4 regions of the Streptomyces sp. NPDC050161 genome follow, and region 1 is predicted to be linked to each of the others. Evidence: riboswitches for the same ligand, from Rfam matches in the RefSeq annotation. Region 1 holds a riboswitch; each other region holds the start of a gene.

Region 1 (4,792 bases):
GTGGTGACGAACCCTTCGGACTGCAGGGTGCGCAGCGCCTCACGGACCGGGACGCGGGAGACGCCGTAACGGGCCGCCAGAATGTCCTCGACGAGTCGCCTGCCCGGCTCCAGCGCACCGGAGACGATGTCCTCGCGAATTGCCGTGCAGACGACCTGCGCGGAAATATGGCCTCGCATCGTGGGTGCCTCCGCCGTCATTCCCGGGAAACGCCGCCGAGCGACGGCCTTTTGGCAACTCTATTCGAAGGCGGTGGCTTTTCGGATGCGTTCGTTCCTTCATGGATATCTTTTGGCCATGCGGTGCTGCGCCCGAAGGCCGCATCGCCCGTCCCCATGCGGATACGCCGAAGCCCCGGCCGCGGGAGGTGCCTGCGGGCGGGGCTTCGGTGTCTTCGCGTGCGGAGCGTCAGACGTTGACGCCGTGCGAGCGGAGGTAGGCGATCGGGTCGATGTCCGACCCGTAGTCCGGGCCGGTGCGGGCCTCGAAGTGCAGGTGCGGGCCGGTGACGTTGCCGGTGGCGCCGGAGAGGCCGATCTGCTGGCCCGGTGTGACGCTCTGGCCGACGGAGACGCCGAGCGACGACATGTGGCCGTACTGGGTGTAGGTACCGTCGTGCATCTTGATGACGATGTTGTTGCCGTACGCGCCGCCCGCGCCGGCCTCGACGACGGTGCCCGCACCCACGGCGTGGACGGGCGTCCCGGTGGCGGCGTGGAAGTCGATGCCGGTGTGGCTGCCGGACGACCACAGTCCGCTGGACGCCTTGTAGGCGGTGGAGACATACGAGCCGGTAACAGGCGCGACGAAGGCGTTGAGGCGCTTGCGCTCTTCGTCGCGGGCGGCGCGGGCCTTGGCCTCGCGCTCCTTGTCGGCCTTCTCCTTGGCTTCCTGCGCGCGGCGCTTGGCCTCTTCGGCCTGCTTCTTGGCCTCGTCCTCGGCCTTCTCCCTCGCCGCTGCGACCTCGGCGACGGCCTGCTGCGCGTCGGCCTGCGCCGCGACGTGGTCGGCGAGTTCGTCGCCGAGGACGACGGCGTGCGCGAGGCCGGCGTCCTGGGGGCTCGCGGGGGCCGTGGCGGCCAGCGCGGGCGAGGCCACGGAGGCGACGACGCCGGTGGCGGCGAGACCGGCTATGCCGGCGATGTTGCGGGTCGTCCGCGCGGTGCGGCTCGGACGACGGTGCTTCCCGGTGGCACGGGTGAACGCCATGTGCTGGCTTGTCCTTTCCTTCCTTCTCGCCTACCGGGTTAGCTGACGGGTTCGGAGCAGGAAGGTCTCCTACGGGCTCCTCCGGAGAGGCACCCGATTCACCCCAGGGGACATGTGGGTCCCCGGCTCCCCTGGCTCGCGCCGTACGGGGACTCGGCGATGACTGTCCGGTGCCACGGTTGCGGCGTACGGCTGACGAACAGCGGGGTTGACGCTAATCGGGGCGTCTTTCGATCGGCAAACAGAACCGGCAGTTTGTGCGAAGCGCCACACCTGCACCGCGCAACCAGCCGGGGGGAATGCGGACATAAAGGGGCTCCCGGGGCGGTTGAACACCCCGGGAGCCCCTGTGTCGCTCCATGGACGGCCGCCTACGGCAACCGTCCTGTCGGCACGTCAGCCGCTGACGACCGTCACCTCGCCGATGCCCAGCGCCTTGACCGGCTCGGCGATCTGCGCCGCGTCACCGACCAGGACCGTCACCAGCCGGTCCACCGGGAACGCGCTGACCACCGCGGCCGTCGCCTCGACCGTGCCGGTCTCGGCCAGCCGCGCGTACAACTGCGCCTGGAAGTCGTCCGGCAGGTGCTGCTCCACCTGGTCGGCGAGCGTCCCGGCGACCGCCGCCGCGGTCTCGTACCGGAGCGGCGCGACGCCGACGAGGTTCTGCACGGCGACATCCCGCTCGGCGTCCGTCAGGCCATCCGCCGCGAGGGTGCGCAGCACCGTCCACAGGTCGTCGAGCGCCGGGCCGGTGGAGGCGGTGTCCACCGAGCCGCTGATGGCGAGCATCGCGGCGCCCGTGTGCCCCCCGGGGGCATCGGGCGCCGAGGAGCGCAGCACCTGGCCGAAGGCGCGCACCCCGTAGGTGTAGCCCTTCTCCTCGCGCAGCACACGGTCGAGCCGCGAGGTGAGGGTGCCGCCCAGGCAGTACGTGCCGAGCACCTGCGCGGGCCACACCCGGTCGTGCCGGTCGGCGCCGATACGGCCGATGAGCAGCTGCGTCTGGACGGCACCGGGGCGGTCCACGATCACCACGCGGCCGGTGTCGTCGGCGGTGATCGGCGAGGGGGCGACCGGTTCGGCGAGCGAGCCGGTCCACGTGCCGACGGTCTCGGCGAGGGCGGCGTCCACGTCGACACCGGTGAAGTCGCCGACGATGACGGCGGTGGCCGTGGCGGGGCGCACATGGGCCTCGTAGAAGGCCCGTACCGCGGGGGCGTCGATGCGCTCGACGGTCTCCTCGGTGCCCTGGCGGGGCCGCGACATCCGGGAGGCGGCCGGGAACAGCTCCCTGGACAGCGCCACCGCGGCACGCCGCGCCGGGTTGGCGAGCTCGTGCGGGATCTCGTCCAGGCGGTTGCGGACCAGACGCTCGATCTCGCTGTCGGGGAAGGCCGGGGCACGCAGCGCGTCGGCGAGCAGGCCGAGCGCGCGGGCCAGCCGGGAGGCCGGCACTTCGAGGGAGACCCGGACACCGGGGTGGTCGGCGTGCGCGTCCAGGGTCGCGCCGCAGCGCTCCAGTTCGGCGGCGAATTCCTCGGCGTCGTGCTTGTCCGTGCCCTCGGACAGGGCGCGGGCCATGATCGTGGCAACGCCGTCGAGCCCCTCGGGCTCGGACTCCAGGGGCGCGACGATGTCGATCTCGACGGCGACGACCTGCTGCCCGGGGCGGTGACTGCGCAGCACCGTGAGCCCGTTGGGCAGCGCGCCGCGCTCGGGCGCAGGGAAGGCCCACGGCTTGGGCGCACCGCCCCGGGGCTGCGGGTGGAACTCCATCGCGGTCATGGCGGATTCTGCGGTCGCGGCGTCGCTCACTGGGCCGCCTCCTCGTCGTTGTCGGCGGTCTCGTCGGCCGCGGTCGGCTCGTACACGAGCACCGCGCGGTTGTCGGGGCGCAGCCGGGCCTGGGCGACGGCCTGCACCTCCTGCGGCGTGATCTCCAGGACACGCTGCACGGCGGACAGCGCGAGCTGCGGGTCGCCGAACAGGACGGCGTAGCGGCACAGTTCGTCGGCACGGCCGCTGACCGTGGCGAGACGGTCCAGCCACTCGCGCTCCAACTGGGCCTGCGCGCGCTCCATCTCCTCCGGGGTCGGCCCCTCCGCGGCGAAGCGGGCCAGCTCCTCGTCGACGGCGCTCTCGATGTCCGGCACCGCCACGCCACCGGACGTCTTGACGTCCAGCCAGCCCAGGGACGGCGCACCGGCCAGCCGCAGCAGACCGAAGCCGGCGGCGACGGCGCTGCGGTCGCGGCGCACCAGGCGGTTGTAGAGCCGCGAGGACTCACCGCCGCCCAGGACGGTCAGCGCCAGGTCGGCGGCGTCGGCCTCACGGGTGCCGTCGTGCGGCAGGCGGTAGGCCGCCATCAGGGCGCGGGACGGCACCTCCTCCTCGACGATCTCGCGCAGCTGGGCGCCCATGGTCTCGGGCAGTTCGCCGCTGCGCGGCGGCTGCTTGCCGTCGTGCATGGGGATCGACCCGAAGTACTTGTCGATCCACGCCAGCGTCTCCTCGGGGTCGATGTCACCGACGACCGACAGGACCGCGTTGTTGGGCGCGTAGTACGTGCGGAAGAACGCCCGCGCGTCCTCCAGGGACGCGGCATCCAGGTCGGCCATCGACCCGATGGGGGTGTGGTGGTACGGGTGGCCCTCCGGGTACGCCATGGCCGTCAGCTTCTCGAAGGCCGTGCCGTAGGGGACGTTGTCGTAGCGCTGGCGGCGCTCGTTCTTGACGACGTCCCGCTGGTTCTCCAGGGAATCGTCGTCGAGCGCCGTCAGCAGCGAGCCCATCCGGTCCGCCTCCAGCCAGAGCGCGAGCTCCAGCTCGTGGGCGGGCATGGTCTCGAAGTAGTTGGTCCGCTCGAAGCTCGTGGTGCCGTTCAGCGAGCCGCCGGCGCCCTGGACGAGCTCGAAGTGGCCGTTGCCCTTGACCTGCCCGGAACCCTGGAACATGAGGTGCTCGAAGAGGTGGGCCAGGCCCGTACGGCCCTTCACCTCGTGGCGGGAGCCGACGTCGTACCACAGGCAGACGGCCGCCACCGGCGTCAGGTGGTCTTCGGAGAGCACCACGCGCAGGCCATTGGCCAGCCGGTGCTCGGTCGCTGTCAGTCCGCCGGAGCCGGCTTGTTCTGTGGCCGTGTGACCCATGGGCATGTACGTCCCTTCGATCCGCTTGCGAGGAAGTTCTGTCACTGTATGCAAGCGCGTCGGCATCTGGCGAAGTTCCCGCCCGAGCGACCCCGTACGAGCGGTCCGCGGCCGGCGGCGGGCAGGCTGAGGGGGAGTCGCGGTCGGCGTTGTCAGTGGGGCGGTCCACAATGGTCCGCGTCAGACTCAGGCAGACTCACCGGTCGATCCCCCAGCCGGTCGGACCGGCGGCTGTTCACCCAACGGCCGGTCGACCCCACATCGGCAGTAGACGCAGCAGAAGGAGCCGCAGCCGCGATGGCCCGCCGCAGCACGAAGACCCCGCCGCCGCCGGACGACTTCGAGGAGAGAATCCTCGACATCGACGTCGTCGACGAGATGCAGGGTTCCTATCTCGAGTACGCGTATTCGGTCATCTACTCCCGCGCCCT
Region 2 (4,792 bases), on a different contig from region 1:
ATGGCGATCGTGACGGCGCCCGACGGCACCGAGACGTGGTACTGCCACCTCAGCAGCACCAAGGTCCGCTCCGGGTCGGTCAAGGCCGGCGATCAGATCGCGTACTCCGGCAGCTCCGGCAACTCCACCGGGCCGCACATGCACTTCGAGGTGCGGCCCGGGGGCGGCTCACCGATCGACCCGCTGCCCTGGCTGCACAGCCACGGCCTCAACCCGAACTGACCGGCCGCCCCGAACCGACCGGCCCCGCCCGGCCCGGCGCCCTGCAACAGCGGCGGGCCGGCACAAGCCTCAGAGCTTCTGCACCGGCGCGTACCGCAGCAGCAGCCGCTTCGGCTTCTCGCCGCCGAAGTCGATCGTCGCCTCGGCGTTGTCGCCACTGCCCTTGACTCCCACGACCGTGCCGAGGCCGAAGCTGTCGTGGGTGACGCGGTCGCCGACGGCCAGCGCGACGACCTGCCGGTCGGACGAGCGCCGGGTCGCGAAACCGCTCGGCCCCTTGGCGCGCGACGACGAGAAGCCGGAGCCCGTTCCGCCGCCGGAACCGAAGCCGCCCGATGACAGCCCGCCCATCGAGGCGGACGGCGTCGCGGGCCCGGTGCGCTTCCAGTCGACGTACGCCTCCGGGATCTCCTCCAGGAACCGCGAGGGCGGGTTGTACGAGGGCTGGCCCCAGGCGCTGCGCATCGTCGAGCGGGTGAGGTAGAGCCGTTCGCGGGCGCGGGTGATGCCGACGTACGCCAGCCGGCGCTCCTCCTCCAGCTCCTTGGTCTGGCCCAGCGAGCGCATGTGCGGGAAGACGCCGTCCTCCATGCCGGTCAGGAAGACGACGGGGAACTCCAGGCCCTTGGCGGTGTGCAGGGTCATCAGGGTGATGACGCCGCTGCCGTCCTCCTCCTCGTCGGGGATCTGGTCGGAGTCGGCGACCAGCGCGACCTGCTCCAGGAAGTCGGCGAGGGCGCCCGGATTCTCCTCGCCGCGGTCCTGCTCGAACTCCAGGGCCACCGCGGCGAGTTCCTGGAGGTTCTCGATCCGGGTCTCGTCCTGCGGATCGGTGGAGGTCTGGAGTTCGGCGAGGTAGCCGGTGCGTTCCAGGACCGCCTCCAGGACGGTGGCCGGTCCTGCGCCGGATTCGACGATCGTGCGCAGCTCTTCCATCAGCGTGTTGAAGCGCCGGACGGCGTTGGCCGAGCGGGCGGCCATGCCGTACGCCTCGTCGACCCGGCGCAGGGCCTGCGGGAAGCTGATCTTCTCGCGGAGCGACAGGGCGTCGATCATCGCCTCGGCGCGGTCGCCGATGCCGCGCTTGGGGACGTTGAGGATCCGGCGCAGCGGGACGGTGTCCTCGGGGTTGGAGAGGACGCGCAGGTACGCGAGGACGTCGCGGACCTCCTTGCGCTCGTAGAAGCGGACGCCGCCGACGACCTTGTAGGGCAGCCCGACCCGGATGAGGATCTCTTCGAAGACACGGGACTGGGCGTTGGTGCGGTAGAAGACGGCGACGTCGCCCGCCCTGGCGTCGCCCGCGTCCGTCAGCCGGTCGATCTCGTCGGCGACGAACTGCGCCTCGTCGTGCTCGGTGTCGGCGACGTAACCGGTGATCCGGGGGCCCTCGCCCGCCTGTGTCCAGAGGTTCTTGGGGCGGCGGTTCTCGTTGCGTTCGATGACGGCGTTGGCGGCGCTGAGGATCGTCTGCGTGGAGCGGTAGTTCTGCTCCAGGAGGATCGTCGTGGCGTTGGGGTAGTCCTCCTCGAACTGGAGGATGTTGCGGATCGTGGCGCCGCGGAAGGCGTAGATCGACTGGTCGGCGTCGCCGACGACGCACAGCTCGGCGGCGGACTCGGGCGGGCCGACCAGCTCGCGCACGAGGGTGTACTGCGCGTGGTTGGTGTCCTGGTACTCGTCGACCATGACGTGCCGGAAGCGGCGGCGGTAGTGGGCGGCGACGTCGGGGAACGCCTGGAGGAGGTTGACGGTCGTCATGATGATGTCGTCGAAGTCCAGGGCGTTGGCCTCGCGCAGCCGCGCCTGGTACATCGCGTACGCCTCGGCCAGGGTCTTCTCGAATCCGTCGGCAGCCGTCCCCGCGAAGGTCTCCTCATCGATGAGCTCGTTCTTGAGGTTGGAGACCTTGGCGCTGAAGGACTTGGGCGGGAAGCGCTTGGGGTCGAGGTCCAGATCGCGGCAGACCAGGGCCATCAGGCGCTTCGAGTCGGCGGCGTCGTAGATCGAGAACGACGAGGTGAAGCCGAGCTGCTTGGACTCCCGGCGCAGGATGCGGACGCAGGCGCTGTGGAAGGTGGAGACCCACATGGCGTTCGCCCGCGGGCCGACCAGCTCTTCGACGCGCTCCTTCATCTCGCCCGCGGCCTTGTTGGTGAAGGTGATCGCGAGGATCTCGCCGGGGTGCACGCCGCGCGCGCCGAGCAGATGCGCGATGCGGTGGGTGAGCACCCGGGTCTTGCCGGATCCGGCGCCCGCGACGATCAGCAGCGGGCTGCCGGTGTGCACCACGGCCGCCTTCTGGGCGTCGTTGAGCCCCTCCAGGAGGGCGGCCGGATCGACCGCGGGGCGGGCGGCGCCGTCGCGGTAGTACGCCTCCCGGGGCACGGGGGCGTCGAACTTCCCGTCGAAGAGGTCGTGCGGAACCTCCTCCGGGGCCGGGCCGTGCTCGTCCTCGGGAGGGGGCGGGGGGTGCTCGCCCTTCGGGCCGAGATCCGCCAGGAAGCTGTCGTCAAAGAGGCTGCTCATCGCCCACCGAGTCTAGGCGGCCCCACTGACATCCGGTCCCGAAGTCCGGGAACGGCCGCACGGGAAGCGTCCCGGCCGTGCAGAATCCGTTTCGGAGACGTGGAGCCGTCTTCACAGGAGCCGCCCCGAGGCTTCCCCGCACTGCCCGAAACCGACATCCAACGCAATCACCGTCACCTCACCTTCAGGTCACGAAAAGGTTTCGGGCAATTCGAACATCAGCCTTCACAGGAGCCACACGAGTTGGCTACCGTGCTCGCTCGGGCAGCCCGCATCCCCGCGTACGACAGCGTGCGCACGGGTCGCCTCCGCCGAGTCCGGCCCTGCCCCTGGGCACCCGGAGCCGGGGACCCACCAGCACCACCGGGGTGAATCGATCGGTACGGCCGCCGCGCGCGGGCGTACGGACCGTAGGGCAAGCCTTCCGTCTGCGACACCGCCCGAACCCGACAGCTAACCCGGTAGGCGGTCCACGGAAGGAGTCGCCGGCCTTGGCGTCGCATCGCAAGCCGCGCACCCGCGTCCTCGCCTCACCCGGAAGCCGCCGCACGGCGGTCGGGATCACCACCGCAGCACTCGCCTCGGTCACACTGCTGTCGCAGTCCGCCGAAGCGGCCCCCAGAAGCCCCCGGCCGACCGTCGAAGACGTCAAGAAGAACGTCGACGACCTCTACCGCCAGGCCGAGGTGGCGACCCAGAAGTACAACGCCGCCAAGGAGCGCGCCGAGCAGCGGCGCGAGAAGGTGGCCGAACTCCAGGACTCCGCGGCGAAGCGCACCGACAAGCTCAACGCGTCCCGGCGGGAGCTGGGCACCTACGCCTCCGCGCAGTACCGCACCGGAGGCATGAGCCCGACCGCGCAGCTGATACTCGCCAAGGACCCGCAGCAGTTCGCCGACCGCAGCCACCTCATGGAGCGGCTGACCGGGCGTCAGCAGCAGGCGGTCGCCGACTACCAGGAGCAGCAGGCGGCGGCAGCGCACGAACGCGCCGAGGCCGTCCACAGCCTGGAACGGCTCCAGGAGTCCCAGACCTCCCTCCAGGAGTCCAAGCGGACGGTGCAGGGCAAGCTGACCGAGGCCCGGCAGCTGCTGTCCCGGCTGACCGCCCAGGAGAAGGCGCGGCTGGCCGAGCTGGAGCGCAAGAAGGAGGAAGCCGCCAAGCGCAAGGCCGACGACATGGCGCGCCGGCAGGCCGAGAAGGAACGCCAGGAGCACGGGGGCGACCGCGGGGGCGACGGCGGGTCCGGTGGCGGCTCGACGGACGGTTCGGGCGGCTCGGACGGTTCGGGCGGCGGGTCCGACGACGGCACGTCCCTCACAAAGGCCAAGAAGGCGCTCGCCTTCGCCCGCGCCCAGATGGGCAAGCCGTACGTCTGGGGCGCGACGGGCCCCAACTCCTACGACTGCTCCGGCCTGACGCAGGCGGCCTGGAAGGCGGCCGGGGTGAACCTGCCGCGTACGACGTGGGATCAGGTGAAGACCGGCGAGCGGGTGGCCACCAAGGACCTGCAACCGGGCGACCTGGTGTTCTTCTTCAAGGACATCAGCCACGTCGGGATGTACATAGGCGACGGCAAGATGATCCACGCCCCGAAGCCGGGCGCCAGCGTGCGGGTGGAGTCGATCTACTACATGCCGATCTACGGGAGCATCCGCCCGGCGTAGGTCGCGTCGGGCCCGCTCCCCCGCGACACCTCAGGAACCACCCGCAGCACCCCACGCACCACCCCCCACAGCACGGAACCGCGCGGCCCTCGGGCGGTCGGACGGCCGGAACGGCTGACGACGCGAGGGCCGCGCGGTTCACCGTGCGGCATACGGGGCGCAGCGGCCCCGGCGGGCTCAGGTCCAGAGCACCGCGATGAAGATGTTGACCATCGTGAGCAGGCCGACGGCGCCGAAGAGCGGCTTGGCGACCTTCTCCTCGTCACGCTTGACGTAGACCAGGCCCAGGATCACCACCAGGACGGCCAGCTTGATGCCGATCTTGATGTTGTCGACCGGGCTGCCCTGGGCCTGGTTCAGGCCGACCAGCACGA
Region 3 (4,792 bases), on a different contig from region 1:
GCGACGTACGGGGCAAGGGCCTCGAAGCGGTGGAGGCCGCCGTGATCGTCATCGGGGCGTTCCGGGAGGCGGCGGAGCAGGAGGCCACCTTGGAGGCGGTCGCGGGCCGGCTGGAGCGCGCGCTGCAACGGGAGGGCGGGCGGCGCGAAGGGCTCGACCAGTTCGAGGGGTTCACCACCGCCGTCCTCGCGGAGATCCCGCCCACGGAACACGTCCTGCGGGTACTCAACCGCGGGCACCCGCCGCCCCTGCTGCTCGCCCCGGACGGCGGGCTGCGGGCGCTGCCCCCGGCATCGGCGGCGCTGCCCCTGGGCCTGAGCGAGGTGGCCGGGTGGCCCGACCGGTCGGACGAGACGTTCTTCCCCGCCGGGTCGGTCCTGCTGCTGTTCACCGACGGGCTGACCGAGGCCCGCAACCGCACGGGAGCGTTCTACGACCCGGTCGCCCGGCTGCGCGGACGCCACTTCACCGGGCCCGACGCGCTCCTGGACACGCTGGTCGACGAGGTCGCCCGGCACACCGGAGGGGCGGGCGCGGACGATATGGCGCTGCTGGCGGTGCAGCGGCCACTGCCGGCGTAGGGCGTCGCGGCGAGGGGTGGCAGGGGTGCCTACGCCGTCCCCGCCACCCAGTGCAGGCTCCGGCCGTGCTGCCCGGTGAGGGCGACCGGACGCTCGTCCAGGGAGAGCGTCAGCAGCGGCTCCCGCTCCGCCGGGCCGAGCACGTCGCTGTGCGGGGCGGCGATCCACGGCAGGACCGAGTGGTGCTCCTGGGAGATCCAGTGTCCTGCCCCCGCCCGCTGGGCGAGCAGTTCCCGCACGCTCGTGGCGAACCGCTCCCGGCGGTCCAGCGGCAGGTAGGTCAGTACGGCGGTGTGGAAGACGACCAGCGTCGCGTCGGCCGGTGCTTCGGCCGCGAGCGCGGGCAGTTCGTCGACGAGGTCGCCACGCACCATCCGGGGGCGCGGCGCTCCCCGTACGGCGTCGACGGCGGCCGGGAGGTGCTGCGCCCGCTCGGTCGCCCCGGGCCATACGAGCGCCTGGAGCCAGCGCAGCGCGTCGGGATCACCGACCGGGTCGAGCGGGTTCAGGTCGATGCCGGCCCGCCAGACGACCTCGGGCAGGCGTCCGGGCGGGGCCGCGGACGCGTCCGGCACCCAGGTCTCCCGGCTCGTACGGCACCGGAACGTCACGGGGCTGTCGTGCGGGCCGACCGCCACGGCCGCGCCCGCGTCCCCGCCGTCATCGAACGCGTACCGGTAGCGGTCCGGGTACAGGCACAGGCCGGCCGACGCGCCGACCTCCAGGAGGGCCAGCGGCTGGGGGAGGCGGGCCAGCAGCGGGAGGAGGGTGGCGCAGCGGGCCGGTTCGTTGGTCTGGGTGGCGCGCCGCATGATCACCGCGCGGACCTCGTCCCAGTGCCTGATGGTCCACTCGCGCCAGCGGCGGTAGGCGAGGTCGCCGCGCGGGCCCTGCTCGGCGTGCGGGCCGTCGAGATGGCGGACGGCGGCGAGGAGGAGGTTGGGCTGCTGCTTGTTGCCGGGTGGCAGCGAGCCCGCCAACAGCTCGCAGAATTCCGGGTCCTGGCTGATCCGCGCCGTCAGTTCCTCGTGGGCCTCGCACTGCCCGCGCGCCTGCCACCAGGAGAAGTCCCGGTAGCGATCCGCCAGTGTCTGCCCGTTGTTGACGAAGTTGACGACCATGATCAGACGCTACTTCCCTCACGTTCCGTGATTGCCGCGCACCCCTCTGCATAACAAGTGATGCACAATCACGCGCAGCCCGTTTCCCGCCAGAGGGTCAACTCGCCCTGTTTAGAACCTTGGTGGGCCTATAAGTCCAGGCCAAAGCTGGTGAGTAGGGGGTGCGGATTCGTGAGAACGCTTGGAAATCCGCGGCCATCTCTATTACTGTCCGATAACGGAGCGCGGTCGTCCCAGCCGTCGCAAGAGGCGGCACCGTGCGCCGACGCTGAATCCTGCAAGCGCTCTTCGGGCGCCTCGGGCATCACGGGCACCACCGCTGGTCACGACCTGCACGTTCACCGCAGCACGCCGCGATACACCGCAGTACCGCAGCATCGAAATTTCACGAACTGCCGTGAACTGCAGGGAACTTCCGTGAACTACGGGAAACGCCCTGGAATGCCGGATGGATCCCGAACCGCGCGGAGGGAACCGGGGAACCACCATCATGGGGTGAATCGGACGCCTCGCGCCAGAGGCCGCCCGTAGGAGACCTTCCTGCTCCGAACCCGTCAGCTAACCCGGTAGGCGAGAAGGAAGGAAAGGAGTGCGCCCCCGTGGCGTCCAACAGGTCTGCCCCCGAGGCTCCGTCCGCCTACGCCCTCGACGACACCGTCCCCTTCGACGGCCCCCGGCCGTCCGGCGGCCTCGGCCGTGACGACGCAGGCGAGGGCCCGTGGGAGGAATGGAACCCCACCGAGGAATCCGTCCGCGCCGCCCGCGGCAAACACCGGGTCGCCAAGCAGCGCAGCGGGGGATTCGCCCGCGGCGGCACGGTCCTCGGTGTCGGTGTCATCGCGGCGGTCGGCGCCGGCGGGATGGCCACGGCCGAGGGAAAGCCGCCGGTGCCGATCTCCGTGCCCGACCTCGGCGCGATCACCGACGACCTCTCGGAGAAGCTGCCGGACGCCGAGTCCCTGCCCGGCATCGGCCCCCTCATCTCGGACGAATCCGACGCGGCAGCCGACTCCGCGGCCGACTCCGCCGCACCGGAATCCGGCACCCCCGCCACCTCCGCCACCCACGCGTCGGCACCGCTCTCCTCCGCCGGCCTCACCCCGGCCGACGGCACCCAGGGGACGGGCGGCGCGGGCGAGGCGCTGCGCAGCCGCATCCTCCAGCAGGCCGACGCGCAGCAGAGCGCCGCCGAGCAGGACGCCCGTGACGCGGCCGAGCAGTCCGCCGTCGAACAGGCCGAGAAGACCGCTGCGGCGGCGCAGAAGAAGGCCGCGGCGGCCAAGGAGGCGGCGCGGGCCGAGGCCGAGCGGGAGGCGAAGGCGGCGGCCCACAAGAAGGCGGAGGCCGAGCGGCTCGCCGAACTCGCCAAGAGCTACCTCCTCCCGGTCACCTCGTACACCCTCACGGCGAGCTTCGGCCAGGCAGGCGACCGCTGGGCCGCCGACCACACCGGCCAGGACTTCGCCGCCCCCACCGGCACTCCCGTCAAGGCGGTGCACTCCGGCACCATCACCCAGGCGGGCTGGGCCGGTTCGTACGGCTACCGCGTCGTCCTCACCCTCGACGACGGCACCGAACTCTGGTTCTGCCACCTCTCGTCCATGGTGAAGACCTCGGGCAAGGTCGGCACCGGCGAGGTCATCGCCCGGGTGGGCGCCACCGGGAACGTCACAGGACCCCACCTCCACTTGGAGGTCAGGCCGGGCGGCGGCGACCCCGTCGACCCCATGCCCTGGCTGCGGGACCACGGCCTGAAGGTCTGACACCGGGCGGGGCGGGCACGGCGGTCACGGCACGGCCGGTCGGCGGGGCGGGTCCGATGAGGCGGGTCCGGCACGGCTGATCGGCCGACGAGGCGGGTCCGGCGCGGCTGACCGGTCGTGGGTCGGGCGGGGGCGGAATATTCCCCTCCCGCCCGACGCTGCCACCACGTATGACCGTTTCACGCAAGAACCTCGGCTCGCTGTCCGTCTCCCCGCTCTCCCTCGGTGGCAACGTCTTCGGCTGGACGGCCGACGAAGCCGAGTCGTTCGCCGTGCTCGACGCGTACGTGGCGGGCGGCGGCAACTTCATCGACACCGCCGACGCCTACTCGTTCTGGGTCGAGGGCAACAAGGGCGGCGAGTCCGAGACGGTGATCGGCAACTGGCTGGCCGCCCGCGGCAACCGCGCCGACGTCGTCATCGCCACCAAGGTCGGCGCCCAGCCGGGCCTCAAGGGCCTGTCCACCGCGACGATCAAGAAGGCCGTCGACGGATCCCTGAGCCGCCTGCGCACGGACTACATCGACCTCTACTACACGCACTACGACGACGAGTCGGTCGAGGTCGCGGAGTTCCTCACCGCGCTCGACGACCTCGTCAAGGCCGGCAAGGTCCGCGAGATCGCCGCGTCCAACATCTCGGCGCCGCGCCTGGAGGAGTCCCTGGCCTGCTCCGCCCGCGAGGGCCTGGCCCGCTACGTCGCCCTCCAGCCGCACTACAACCTGGTCTCGCGCGACACCTACGAGGGCGAACTGGCCGACGTCGCCGCCCGCCACGGCCTCGCCGCCGTCCCGTACTACGCCCTCGCATCCGGCTTCCTGACGGGCAAGTACCGCCCCGGCACGGACATCGACAGCGCCCGCTCGGCCAAGGCCGCCCAGTACCTGGCCACCGACCGCGGCCCCCGCGTCCTCCAGGCCCTCGACACCGTCGCAGCCGCCCACGACGCCGAGATCGCCACCGTCGCCCTCGCCTGGCTGGCCGCCCGCCCCACGGTCGCCGCCCCCATCGCCAGCGCCCGCACGGTCGCCCAACTCCCGTCCCTCCTCGCGTCCTTGGACCTGACCCTCACGGACGCCGAACTGACGCTCCTGAACGAGGCGTCGGCCTGACACGAAGCCCCGTACACCGGGGCGGCACGACAGCCGTACGGGCCGGGGCGCGACTGCCGCCCCGGCCCGTACGGCCGTCCTCGTACGCGCTCCCGCGCCTCACACCCGCCGGTCGGCCACCAGCCACGACGCCAGCGCCATCCCGCCCGCCACCGCGAACACCGAAGGCCACGCCCCGACCTTCTTCGCAAGCGGATGCGACCCGGCAAACGCCG
Region 4 (4,792 bases), on a different contig from region 1:
CGCTCGAAAGGCAACCGCATGCGCTCCGGGAACGGCCGCCATCGTCGACCCCGTCAGGCACCGGCCCTCTTTGTCACGGCGGGAGTGGCCGGCGCCGGCATCGCCATGCCACTGCTCGGCGCGGGCTCCGCACACGCCGCCGACACCGCCACCTGGGACCGCGTCGCCCAGTGCGAGAGCGGCGGGGTGTGGAGCGGCGCGTCAGGCGACGGCTACGGCGGTCTCCGGCTCACCGCGGACCTGTGGCAGGAGTACGGCGGCCTGGCGTACGCGCCGCGCCCCGACATGGCCAGCCGCGCCCAGCAGATAGCCGTGGCCGAGAAGATCCTGGACGACCGCGGCCCCGGCGCCTGGCCGAGCTGCGCCGCCGACGCCGGCCTCTCCCGGGGAGGCCGCGCACCGGACGTCGATCCGGGCAGCACCGACGCGCCGGCCCCCGCCCCCACGGACCACGACGACCAGGGCACCGGCGGCACGGACGACGCGACCGATCCGGCCGACACCCCCGGTTCGCACGCTTCGCCCTCCCCGTCCGACCCGTCACACCCGTCGGACACCGCGGACCCATCGGATGCTCCGGACCCGTCCGGCACTTCGGGCTCGCACGACCCCGCCCCCGACCCGTCCGACGCCACACCGGAGCCCGGCGCGCCGGACCCCGGCCACGCCGAGGGCGACGGCAGCGGCCACGACGGCGAGGGCAAGGGCAAGGACGGGAGCGGCGAGCACGGGACGCCCGGCACGGGCGGATCCGATGCGTCCGACGGCTCCGGTGACTCCGCGACGCCTGGCAGCGGCAGCCCCGACCCGACGCCGCCCGGCAAGCACCGCGGCGGCGAGGGTGCGGACGACGGCGGCAGGTCCTCGGGGCGGCACGCCTCGCGGGGCGGCGGGGAGCGTCCGCAGCCGGCTCGTGGCGACTACACCGTGCGCCCCGGTGACAGCCTGTCAGCCATCGCCGAGGCCCGGGAGCTGCCCGGCGGCTGGCCCGCGCTGTACGAGCGCAACCGTGAGGTCGTGGGCTCCGACGCGGACCTCATCCACCCCGGACAGCGTCTCGATCTGGGGCGCTGAGCGGGTAGTTAGTCGGCTTTCGTCCCTTTTGGCGAAAGTGAGACATGGCTCTCGTTGACGCCCGCGGTGTCCGACCCGTCCGCTGAATCCATACCGCGCCCTACCTGCGGAAATATGAGCGCTCTGCGGGCATTGGCGGCCAACTGGGTGCAGAAAACGGGGTTTGAACCGCACAGGGGTTCATGTCTACGGTCAGGACCGCTCGCCAAAGCGGGCCCTTCGCTCACACGCCGAATCCTGCCGGTGGGTGAAGGCAGTCGACGCGCAAGCGCCGAAGGCAGGAGCGGGGGAACCAAGGTAAGCGCCGGCCCCGCCCGTGAAAGCGGGTCAGCCGGCTTGGGGTGAAGACGTGTGTGAAGCGCACACGGCCGGGCAGCTCACAGCCCGAACCCGACAGCTCACCTCGTAGGCGTCGGTGAGGAAAACGAACCATGCTGATCAACAAGGGCAAGCACCGTCGTCCGTCCAAGGCCGTCCGCGTCGCCACCCTCGCCGGTGTCGCCGGTGCCGCTGTGGCCGTCCCGCTGATGGGCGCCTCCTCCGCCTCCGCCGCCTCGGTCGCCACCTGGGACGCCGTCGCCCAGTGCGAGTCCGGCGGCAACTGGTCGATCAACACCGGCAACAACTACTACGGCGGCCTGCAGTTCTCGCAGTCCAGCTGGGCCGCCGCCGGCGGTACCCAGTACGCGCCCCGCGCCGACCTGGCCACCAAGAGCCAGCAGATCGCCGCCGCCGAGAAGCTGCTCGCCATCCAGGGCCCGGGTGCCTGGTCCTGCGCCGGCGCCGGCAACCTGACCTCCGGTGGCCCCGCCGCCAACGTCGACACCTCCTCGGGCTCCGGCACGACCAAGGCCGCCCCGCAGCGGAAGGCCGAGACCCCGGCCCCGCAGCACAAGAGCACCCCGGCCCCGGCCCCGCAGCAGCAGAAGTCCCAGCCGGCGCCGAAGTCCAACCCGCACGGCAACTACACCGTCAAGTCCGGCGACACCCTCGCCAAGATCGCCAAGGCGCACGGCACCAACTGGAAGTCCGTCTACGCGAACAACAAGTCCGTCATCGGCGGCAACCCCAACCTGATCTTCCCGGGCCAGAAGCTCAGCATCTGAGCCCACCCTGGCAGGGTCTTGAGGGCTCCGTGCCCGGTGCCTCCTCCCGGATGACCGCAGCAGTTCGCGCGTACGGCGGTCCGCGCGAACCGCTCACCCGGGAGGCGGCGGGGGCCGAAGAGCCGGAGGGCGCCCGGGAGTTCGCTCATATCTCCCGAGCTGAACTAAATGCACGTAATGCGCATTGAGATCCCTTCGCTCTCATTCACCCCGCTCTGCCCGTTTTCTTCCCGCGAGATGCCCCGTCCGGCGCGTTCGTCCCCGCATCGCGCCGCGGCGGGGTCTCTCCGTTCCGTACCCTGGTGCCGGACACAGCGACGTGACCGCCCCTTACAGCTGCTCTCCCGCCCGGCGGACGAAGCTGCCCGAACTCCCGCGAACTGGGCCTTTGGGTCATTCTTCCTCCCGTCGAGGGGGCTGAGGGCGAGCGGAACGGCAACAGGCCGTTAGGCTCGTGCTGCAGAACTCCAGACACCCATGAAGGAGACAACGTGCCGTCCATCGACGTCGTCGTAGCCCGCGAAATTCTCGACTCGCGAGGTAATCCCACGGTCGAGGTCGAGGTCGGCCTCGACGACGGCAGCACCGGCCGTGCCGCGGTTCCGTCCGGCGCCTCGACCGGCGCCTTCGAGGCCATCGAGCTCCGCGACGGCGACCCCAGCCGTTACCAGGGCAAGGGCGTCGAGAAGGCCGTCCTCGCCGTCATCGAGCAGATCGGCCCGGAGCTGGTCGGCTACGACGCGACCGAGCAGCGGCTGATCGACCAGGCCATGTTCGACCTGGACGCCACCGACAACAAGGGCTCCCTCGGCGCCAACGCCATCCTGGGCGTCTCCCTCGCCGTCGCGCACGCCGCGTCCGAGGCCAGCGACCTGCCGCTGTTCCGCTACCTCGGTGGCCCGAACGCGCACGTCCTGCCCGTCCCGATGATGAACATCCTCAACGGTGGGTCGCACGCCGACTCCAACGTCGACATCCAGGAGTTCATGATCGCCCCGATCGGCGCGGAGTCCTTCTCCGAGGCGCTGCGCTGGGGCGCCGAGGTCTACCACACCCTCAAGAAGGTCCTGAAGGAGCGCAACCTCTCCACCGGTCTCGGTGACGAGGGCGGCTTCGCCCCGAACCTCGGCTCCAACCGCGAGGCGCTCGACCTGATCCTGGAGGCCATCCAGCAGGCCGGTTACGTCCCCGGCCAGGACATCGCGCTGGCGCTCGACGTCGCCGCCTCCGAGTTCTACAAGGACGGCAAGTACGCCTTCGAGGGCTCGGACCGCTCGGCCGCCGAGATGACCGAGTACTACGAGGGCCTCGTCGCCGACTACCCGCTCGTGTCCATCGAGGACCCGCTGTTCGAGGACGACTGGGCCGGCTGGCACGTCATCACCGAGAAGCTCGGCGCCAAGGTCCAGCTCGTCGGTGACGACCTGTTCGTCACCAACCCCGAGCGCCTGGCCCGCGGCATCGAGGAGAACTCCGCCAACGCGCTGCTGGTGAAGGTCAACCAGATCGGCTCGCTGACCGAGACCCTGGACGCCGTCGAGCTGGCCCAGCGCAACGGCTTCAAGTGCATGATGTCGCACCGCTCCGGCGAGACCGAGGACGTCACCATCGCCGACCTCGCCGTCGCCACCAACTGCGGCCAGATCAAGACCGGCGCCCCGGCCCGCTCCGAGCGCGTCGCCAAGTACAACCAGCTGCTGCGCATCGAGGAGATCCTCGACGACGCCGCCGTCTACGCCGGCCGCTCCGCCTTCCCCCGGTTCCGCCCCGCGAACTGACACAGGCACAGCGCCCTGCGAACCGATCACCGCGGCGCCCCGCGAACTGACCGGAACGGCAGGGCCGATCGGCCCGAGCGTGGCGTCCCGCCTCGCAGCGTCCCCGGCAGCGGTCCCGTACCGTTGCCGGGGACGGCTTTGTCTCCGAACGGCCAGGACCGGCGCGGAGCGTGGCCGTGGAGCGTACGTTCGTACCTCCGCGAAGACGGCAATCCAGGGGAGGCGACGTGCCCGCTGACCGGTTCTCGACCGCGACCCGGCTCAAGGCGCTCGGTGAACAGGCGGCGGCCCGCGTCTACCGCGCCCGGCGGCCCCGCCGCAACCGGCTGACCGGCCGCGCCGCCCTGCTGGCCCTGGTGATGTGCTCCCTCGTCGTGGCGCTCGCGTACCCGATAAGGCAGTACGTGTCGCAGCGTTCGGACATCGCCGACCAGCGTCGCAAGGCCCAGGAAGCGGGCCGGACGCTGGACCGGCTGCGCGACGAGAAGGCGCGCTGGCAGGACCCCGCGTACGTCGAGCAGCAGGCCAGGCTGCATCTGCACTTCGTCAGGCCGGGGGAGACCGGCTACCTCGTCCAGGACGGCACCGGCGCCGGTACGGGCGCCGCGCGCAAGGGCGCGGGGGCGGCCGAGCGGCCCTGGTACAAGAATCTCTGGGACGGCGTCGACTCGGCCGACAAGAGGTGACCGACCGGACCGTCCCGCCCGCCCCGACCCGACCTGTCCCCGCCGCAGGCGGCGTACGTGCCGCACCGGCCGCCGCCCGCCCGCGGACCCCGATCCCACCGAAAGCGCACATGGACACCGCCCCGCCCCAGACCGAGCCCACCGAACC

What was found. Region 1 has a riboswitch for cyclic di-AMP ahead of ACIBK8_RS31870 (M23 family metallopeptidase). Riboswitches for the same ligand answer to the same signal wherever they lie in the genome.
Region 2: linked by a shared signal. The riboswitch ahead of ACIBK8_RS17370 (NlpC/P60 family protein) and the one ahead of ACIBK8_RS31870 (M23 family metallopeptidase) in region 1 are both predicted to bind cyclic di-AMP.
Region 3: linked by a shared signal. The riboswitch ahead of ACIBK8_RS34480 (M23 family metallopeptidase) and the one ahead of ACIBK8_RS31870 (M23 family metallopeptidase) in region 1 are both predicted to bind cyclic di-AMP.
Region 4: linked by a shared signal. The riboswitch ahead of ACIBK8_RS10180 (transglycosylase family protein) and the one ahead of ACIBK8_RS31870 (M23 family metallopeptidase) in region 1 are both predicted to bind cyclic di-AMP.

What each region holds. Positions count from the first base shown of each region.
Region 1 is NZ_JBITJM010000027.1:55,439-60,230, reverse strand. It holds gene ACIBK8_RS31875 (GntR family transcriptional regulator) at 1-179, opposite strand, end outside; gene ACIBK8_RS31870 (M23 family metallopeptidase) at 409-1,209, opposite strand; cyclic di-AMP (ydaO/yuaA leader) riboswitch at 1,222-1,378, opposite strand; gene ACIBK8_RS31865 (M16 family metallopeptidase) at 1,606-2,988, opposite strand; gene ACIBK8_RS31860 (M16 family metallopeptidase) at 3,024-4,361, opposite strand; gene ACIBK8_RS31855 (DNA topoisomerase (ATP-hydrolyzing) subunit A) at 4,659-4,792, shown strand, end outside.
Region 2 is NZ_JBITJM010000009.1:102,603-107,394, reverse strand. It holds gene ACIBK8_RS17380 (peptidoglycan DD-metalloendopeptidase family protein) at 1-222, shown strand, start outside; gene pcrA (DNA helicase PcrA) at 292-2,751, opposite strand; cyclic di-AMP (ydaO/yuaA leader) riboswitch at 3,051-3,235, shown strand; gene ACIBK8_RS17370 (NlpC/P60 family protein) at 3,243-4,418, shown strand; gene ACIBK8_RS17365 (hypothetical protein) at 4,596-4,792, opposite strand, start outside.
Region 3 is NZ_JBITJM010000038.1:13,007-17,798, forward strand. It holds gene ACIBK8_RS34470 (PP2C family protein-serine/threonine phosphatase) at 1-581, shown strand, start outside; gene ACIBK8_RS34475 (DUF2332 domain-containing protein) at 611-1,702, opposite strand; cyclic di-AMP (ydaO/yuaA leader) riboswitch at 2,135-2,290, shown strand; gene ACIBK8_RS34480 (M23 family metallopeptidase) at 2,302-3,465, shown strand; gene ACIBK8_RS34485 (aldo/keto reductase) at 3,636-4,577, shown strand; gene ACIBK8_RS34490 (hypothetical protein) at 4,677-4,792, opposite strand, start outside.
Region 4 is NZ_JBITJM010000005.1:36,283-41,074, reverse strand. It holds gene ACIBK8_RS10185 (transglycosylase family protein) at 19-1,074, shown strand; cyclic di-AMP (ydaO/yuaA leader) riboswitch at 1,293-1,501, shown strand; gene ACIBK8_RS10180 (transglycosylase family protein) at 1,506-2,180, shown strand; gene eno (phosphopyruvate hydratase) at 2,672-3,958, shown strand; gene ACIBK8_RS10170 (septum formation initiator family protein) at 4,186-4,644, shown strand; gene ACIBK8_RS10165 (DUF501 domain-containing protein) at 4,755-4,792, shown strand, end outside.